Regions from separate parts of the Frondihabitans sp. GW821-FHT04F02 genome, predicted to be linked through region 2. Evidence: predicted binding sites of a transcription regulator. Region 2 holds the regulator's gene; each other region holds the start of a gene.
What was found. The regulator HrcA, encoded in region 2, represses chaperone genes, less so after heat shock. The targets are predictions, from matches to a motif close to TTNGCACTCGNNNNNNNCGAGTGCNAA.
Positions count from the first base shown of each region.

Region 1: groL (chaperonin GroEL) is a predicted target of HrcA. The motif match lies at 1,215-1,241, and genes of this name have one in related genera.
Region 3: groES (co-chaperone GroES) is a predicted target of HrcA. The motif match lies at 1,293-1,319, and genes of this name have one in related genera.

Region 1 is NZ_JBWKSZ010000003.1:532,596-534,856, reverse strand. Features, by position in the region: gene AC07TY_RS11330 (DUF3263 domain-containing protein) at 1-86, shown strand, start outside; gene AC07TY_RS11325 (LytR C-terminal domain-containing protein) at 130-711, shown strand; gene AC07TY_RS11320 (cold-shock protein) at 900-1,103, shown strand; gene groL (chaperonin GroEL) at 1,312-2,261, shown strand, end outside.
Region 2 is NZ_JBWKSZ010000001.1:493,079-495,339, forward strand. Features, by position in the region: gene AC07TY_RS02335 (DUF4870 domain-containing protein) at 1-297, opposite strand, end outside; gene hrcA (heat-inducible transcriptional repressor HrcA) at 462-1,499, shown strand; gene dnaJ (molecular chaperone DnaJ) at 1,545-2,261, shown strand, end outside.
Region 3 is NZ_JBWKSZ010000004.1:417,133-419,393, forward strand. Features, by position in the region: gene AC07TY_RS13645 (DUF4190 domain-containing protein) at 1-77, shown strand, start outside; gene AC07TY_RS13650 (class I SAM-dependent methyltransferase) at 84-1,274, opposite strand; gene groES (co-chaperone GroES) at 1,424-1,720, shown strand; gene rarD (EamA family transporter RarD) at 1,868-2,261, shown strand, end outside.

The DNA of each region.
Region 1 (2,261 bases), on a different contig from region 2:
CCTACGCGCCGATGCTGGTCGGGCGGCTGCTCCGTCTCCGCGACGCCCGGGACCACGCGCGCAGCACCCGGACCTTCGGGCGCTGACTTCGAACGGCACCTGCCCGAACCACGAAAAGACCTGACACGCATGGCCAAGTTCCCGACCGACCGCTTCGACGGCGTGCCCGACTCCCTGCTGCGCGTCGGCGCCCACCGCACCGGTGCGAAGCGCCACACCGGCCTCATCGTCTTCGCCTGGGCGGCCCTCGCCACCGGGATCCTGGTCGGCGCCGGCATCATCACGCTGACCGCCTTCAACGGCAGCTTCCAGTTCACCAGCGGATCGTCGAGCGCCTCGTCGGCTACGACGACGGCCACGGCGACCGCGACGTCGACTCCCAGCCCGACGGCCTCGGCGCTGACCGACCCGTCGAAGGTCGACCCCGCGAAGACCACGATCACGATCCTCAACGCGACCACCACCCCGGGGCTCGCCTCGGGCGCCGGCACGACGCTGAAGAACGCCGGCTGGACGGTCGGCAACGAGGGCAACGCGTCGTCGCAGGTGTCGACCTCGGTCGTGTACTACGACGACTCCGCGGCCGACAACGAGTCGATCGCCCTCGGCGTCGCGAAGAGCCTCGGCATCGACACCGTGCAGGCATCGACGGCCTTCCCGGGTGCGACCATCACGGTCGTGCTGGGAGCGGACTTCACCGCCTCGTCGTAGCGTCAGCACCGGGCTGTACCCCTCGATTGCGCCGCTTGTATGACGCGAAATGACGGGTGTGGTTACGTCCGTGTAAACAACCCTCGTCGGGGTACGTGAACGGCTCTCGTCTTTCATTACTATCTGGAACCAATCGGCACCCCGCGCCTGGGCTCGTGCCGTCTGCCAGACAGCTAGGGAGTACGAAAATGGCCAACGGAACCGTCAAGTGGTTTAACGCCGAGAAGGGCTACGGGTTCATCACCGTCGAGGGGGACGGACAGGATGTCTTCGTCCACTACTCGGCCATCGACATGAGCGGATACAAGGTTCTCGAAGAGGGTCAGGCCGTCGTGTTCGAGGTCGGCACCGGCAACAAGGGTCCTCAGGCGGAGGCAGTGCGCCTCGCCTGACCCGCGGAACCCTCGAGACGGCGTCGCTCCCCACCGGGAGCGGCGCCTTTTCGCTTGCTGTCGACGCGCGCGGATTCGCTTGCACTCGATAGGTGAGAGTGCCAGAATCAATTGGCACTCGTGATTATCGAGTGCCAATGGCTCACCTGTTTCACGGCACCAGCCGGGGCTACCTGCCCCACGACGTCCGGGAGGGACGAAAAACCACATGGCTAAGATCATTGCTTTTGACGAAGAGGCCCGACGCGGCCTCGAGCGCGGCCTGAACATTCTCGCCGACGCTGTGAAGGTCACGCTCGGCCCGCGCGGTCGCAACGTCGTCCTCGAGAAGAAGTGGGGCGCCCCCACGATCACGAACGACGGTGTCTCGATCGCCAAGGAGATCGAGCTCGACGACCCGTATGAGAAGATCGGCGCCGAGCTGGTCAAGGAGGTCGCCAAGAAGACCGACGACGTCGCCGGTGACGGCACGACGACGGCCACCGTCCTCGCCCAGGCTCTCGTCCGTGAGGGCCTCCGCAACGTCGCCGCCGGCGCCGACCCGATCAGCCTCAAGCGCGGCATCGAGAAGGCCGTCGCGGCCGTCTCGGCCCAGCTGCTCGAGAACGCCAAGGAGATCGAGACCAAGGACGAGATCGCTGCGACCGCGTCCATCTCGGCCGCCGACCCCACCATCGGCGCGCTCATCGCCGAGGCGATCGACAAGGTCGGCAAGGAGGGCGTCGTCACCGTCGAGGAGTCGAACACCTTCGGCACCGAGCTCGAGCTCACCGAGGGCATGCGCTTCGACAAGGGCTACCTGTCGCAGTACTTCGTCACCGACCCCGAGCGCCAGGAAGCCGTCTTCGAAGACGCCTACATCCTGATCGTCAACTCGAAGATCTCGAACATCAAGGATCTCCTTCCTGTCGTCGACAAGGTCATCCAGTCGGGCAAGCAGCTCCTCATCATCGCCGAGGACGTCGACGGAGAGGCTCTCGCGACCCTCGTCGTCAACAAGATCCGCGGCATCTTCAAGTCGGTCGCCGTCAAGGCCCCCGGCTTCGGCGACCGTCGCAAGGCGCAGCTGCAGGACATCGCGATCCTCACCGGCGGCCAGGTCATCTCGGAAGAGGTCGGCCTCAAGCTCGAGAACGCCACGCTCGACCTGCTGGGCAA
Region 2 (2,261 bases):
GCGGGTGTGCTCCTTGATGAAGGGGCCCCGGTCGCGCAGCACCAGGTAGCCGATCAGCGCGGGGATGAACCCGAAGGGGATCCCGCCGATGTGGATCAGGGTCGCCCACAGCTTCTCGTCTTCCGGGCGCAGGGGCTGCGGCGGCTGGTAGCCGGGCGTGCCGCCGTAGGGAGCCTGTCCGGACTGACCGGACTGACCGTACTGACCGTACTGACCGGACTGACCGGGATTGCCGTAGGAGCCGGTGGGCGGCGGCGTGGGCTGGTCGTCCTTGGGCGGGGGCGGGGCGTCGGTCATGTGATCTCACCAATCGTCTGCGCTGGCGGTGCGCGGGGTCCCGGGCACCGAGTTCGCGCCGAGCTTAGCGGCGGACGCGTCCCGGCAACCAGGGTTGCGGTGCCCCGTGGAGTACGATTGGCAGTCTTACTCAGCGAGTGCCAGACAGACGACGGGAGGCCTGCGTGGTCAGCGAACGAGGTCTCGAAGTGCTCCGCGTCATCGTCCACGACTACGTCGAGTCGCGCGAGCCGGTCGGCTCGAAGTCGATCGTCGAGCGGCACCAGTTCGGCGTCTCGGCGGCGACGATCCGCAACGACATGGCCCTGCTCGAAGAGGAGGAGCTGATCGCGGCCCCGCACACCTCGTCGGGTCGGGTGCCGACCGACAAGGGCTACCGGCTGTTCGTGAACCAGCTCGCCGACCTGCGACCGCTCACGGCGGCGCAGCGGACGGCGATCGAGACGTTCCTCGGCAACTCGTCCGACCTCGACGAGGTGCTCTCGCGCACGGTGCGCCTGCTCTCGCAGCTCACCAACCAGGTGGCGCTGGTCCAGTACCCGACGTTCTCGGCGGCGACCGTCCGGCACATCGAGCTCGTGCGACTCAGCGACACCCGCCTCATGACGGTGCTCATCACCGACGCCGGCCACGTCGAGCAGCGCACGATCGACGCGGGCCACGAGATCGACGAGCTGTTCGTGGGCGAGCTGCGAGCCAAGCTGAACACCCGCGTCGGCGGCAGGACGCTGGCCGAGGCCGCCGCCGTCCTCTCCACTCTCTCCGTCGAGTTCCTGCCCGATCGCGCCCCCTTCGTCGAGGCGGTGTGCCGGGCCCTCGTCGAAGAGGCGAAGGCGGGTCGCCAGGAGAAGCTCGTCATGGCGGGCGCCGCGAACCTGGTGCTCACCGAGGAGGACTTCGCCGGCAACCTCTTCCCGGTGCTCGAGGCGATCGAGGAGCAGGTCACGCTGCTGCGCCTCTTCGGCGAGATGCACCAGGGCGCCGATCTCGCCGGCGGTGACAGCGTCATCGCCAGCATCGGCCGCGAGAACGAGTCGTTCGGGCTCGCCCAGACGTCGGTGCTCGCCAGCGGATACACGGCATCGGGTGGTGAGATCGCCCGGTTGGGCGTCCTCGGCCCGACCCGCATGGACTACTCGACCAACATGGCGGCCGTTCGCGCCGTCGCCCGCTACCTGAGCGGCCTCCTCGGCGAACGCTGAGCCGAGTCCGCCCCGAAACCCCCACGAGAACGAGCACGGAGACAAGTGGCAGATCACTACGACGTCCTCGGAGTCGACCGCAAGGCCAGCCCCGACGAGATCAAGAAGGCCTACCGGAAGCTGGCGCGCCAGCTCCACCCCGACGTGAACCCCAGCCCCGAGGCATCGGAGCGCTTCAAGGAGGTGACGCACGCGTACGACGTGCTGAGCGATCCCCAGCAGCGGGAGCGCTACGACCTCGGCCCGCAGGCCGGGTTCGGCGGCGGTGCCGGCGCGGCCGGGTTCGGCGACATCTTCGACGCGTTCTTCGGCGGCGGCCAGCAGCAGCGGCAGGGTCCGCGGTCGCGCCGTGAGCGCGGGCAGGACGCCCTGCTCCGCCTCGAGGTCGACCTCGACGACATCGTCTTCGGCGTCCAGCGTGACATCGAGGTCGACACGGCCGTCCTCTGCGACACCTGCAACGGCTCGTGCTGCGCCCCGGGCACCAGCCCGCAGACCTGCGACATCTGCCACGGCACCGGCTCGATCAACCGCCAGGTGCGCTCGCTCCTCGGCAACGTCATGACGTCGAGTCCCTGCGGCACCTGCCGCGGCTACGGCACCGTCATCCCCAACCCCTGCCCCACCTGCCAGGGCCAGGGCCGCGTCCGGGCTCGCCGCACGATTCCCGTCGACATCCCCGCGGGCGTCGACACCGGGATCCGCCTCCAGATGCCCGGCCAGGGCGAGGTCGGCCCCGCCGGCGGCCCGAACGGCGACCTC
Region 3 (2,261 bases), on a different contig from region 2:
TCGGCCTCGTCCTGCTGTTCGCGCTTGCCGGCACGGAGGGCTTCACCGAGGGCACCAGCGGCAGCTACCCGTACTAGAGGGAGTCAGGCGACGCGCTCGCAGAGCAGCGCCGTGTGCCGCCCCGCCACGCGCGTCAGGATGAGCGTCGCCTCGTTCGACCCCTTGAGCTGCAGCCGCCTGCGGAACGCCGCCGGGTCGACGTCGACGCCCCGCTTCTTGATCTCGACCCGGCCGATGCCGCGCGCCTTGAGCTCCTGGCGCAGGCGCTTCTCGTCGAGCGGAAGCGTCTCGACCACCCGGAAGCACTGGGCGAACGGCGTCGGCTCCGAAGTCGGCGCCGTCAGGTAGGCGATGTCGCGGCTGATGGTCGTCGCGCCGAGCGATCGGGCCAGATCGCCGATGAGGCGGGCCCGGATCACCGACCCGTCGGGCTCGTAGACGAACTCGGAGAGTTCGCCGACCTCGACGTCGCCGGAGTCGCCGGGCGCTGTCATCTCGGCCGGGCCGTCGGGGCCGAGCACCAGTGCGGCCCGCCTGATGCCGGGCCGGGCGAGAGGGCCGAACCAGACGCCGACCTCGACGACCGAGCGGTCGACCGAGATCCACTGGCACTCGGCGTCCGAGGGCATCAGCTCGCGGTCGACGCCGGGACCGAGCTTGACGCCGGTCGGGAAGCGCTCGGCGAAGCCGAACGCGACGTCGAGGGTGGGCGACCACTGCGAGGGGTCTTGAATCCGGGAGGTCTGGCCGGTGCCGGCGGTGCGGCGCGCCGGATCGAGGAAGACGCCGTCGACGCCGTCGAGGTCGACCTCCTCGGCCGTGGCGTGCACGACGGAGGCGGCGCTCCACGGGGCGAGGTTGAACGACGCTATGGCGGCCGTCACCTCGTCGCGGTCGACGGCGACCACGCCCATTTCGAGCGCCGCGAACGCCAGCGCGTCGCCGCCGATGCCGCAGCCCAGGTCGGCGACCCGGGTGACACCGGCCTTGCGGAAGCGCCCGGCGTGGCTCGATGCCACCGCAAGCCGCGTCGCCTGCTCGAGGCCCGCCTCGGTGAAGAGCATGCTGTCGGCGAAGTCGCCGAACTTCGCGTGGCCCTTGGCGCGCAGCTTCGCCTGGCTGAGCACGGCCGCGACGAGCTCGGGGGAGTGCCCCTCCTTGCGCAGCCGCGCCACCTGCGACACCACATCGGCCTTCTGATCGAAGGGCGGCAGCGAGTCGAGCAGCCGCAGCCCGTCGGGGGTGAGGAGGGTGCGGAGCTCGGAAGTGTCCATGGCCCAATCGTGCCACTGCTAGCACTCGGATTGACCGAGTGCCAGCCACGCCCTACAGTTGAACTGGCACTCACCCGCGTGAAGTGCCAACAACACAATCTCTGTTCTTAGCAACACCGTCGCAGCTCGTGAGAAAGAAGAGGTCAACCGTGTCGGTCAACATCAAGCCGCTCGAAGATCGCATCGTCATCCGTCAGGTCGAGGCCGAGCAGACCACTGCCTCCGGTCTCGTGATCCCGGACACCGCCAAGGAGAAGCCCCAGGAGGGCGAGGTCGTCGCCGTGGGCCCCGGCCGCATCGACGACAACGGCAACCGCGTCCCGCTCGACGTCGCCGTCGGCGACAAGGTCATCTACTCGAAGTACGGCGGAACCGAGGTCAAGTACTCGGGCGAAGACCTGCTGGTCCTCTCCGCTCGCGACGTGCTCGCGGTCATCGTCAAGTAACGACGACGTTCACGAAGAACCCCGCCTCCTCGGAGGCGGGGTTCTTCTGTGTCGACGGTCATCCAGGAACGCGACGTGGCAGTTTGTGCGCGCACGCTGGCGGTCACGAGCCGCCCCGGTGTCGGCGGCCGCGGATAGTCTTTCGAGGTGACCCAGACAGACACCCCTCGCGCCGGCCTCCTCTACGCGGTGGCGGCCTACGGCCTCTGGGGCGTCCTCCCGGTCTACTTCCTCCTGCTGCGCCCCTCGGGTGCGATCGAGATCGTCGCCTTCCGCATCCTCTGGTCGCTGGTGTTCTGCGCGATCCTGCTTGCCGTGACCCGCTCGTTCGGCCGCTTCGCGGCCCTGGCACGCGACCGGACGATCACCGGCACGCTCGCACTTGCGGGGGCGTTCATCGTCGTCAACTGGACCACGTTCATCTTCGCCACTCTCACCGGCCACGTGGTCGAGGCCGCCCTCGGGTACTTCATCAACCCGCTCGTGACAGTGCTGCTCGGCGTCTTCGTGCTGCGCGAGACGCTCAAGCCGCTGCAGTGGG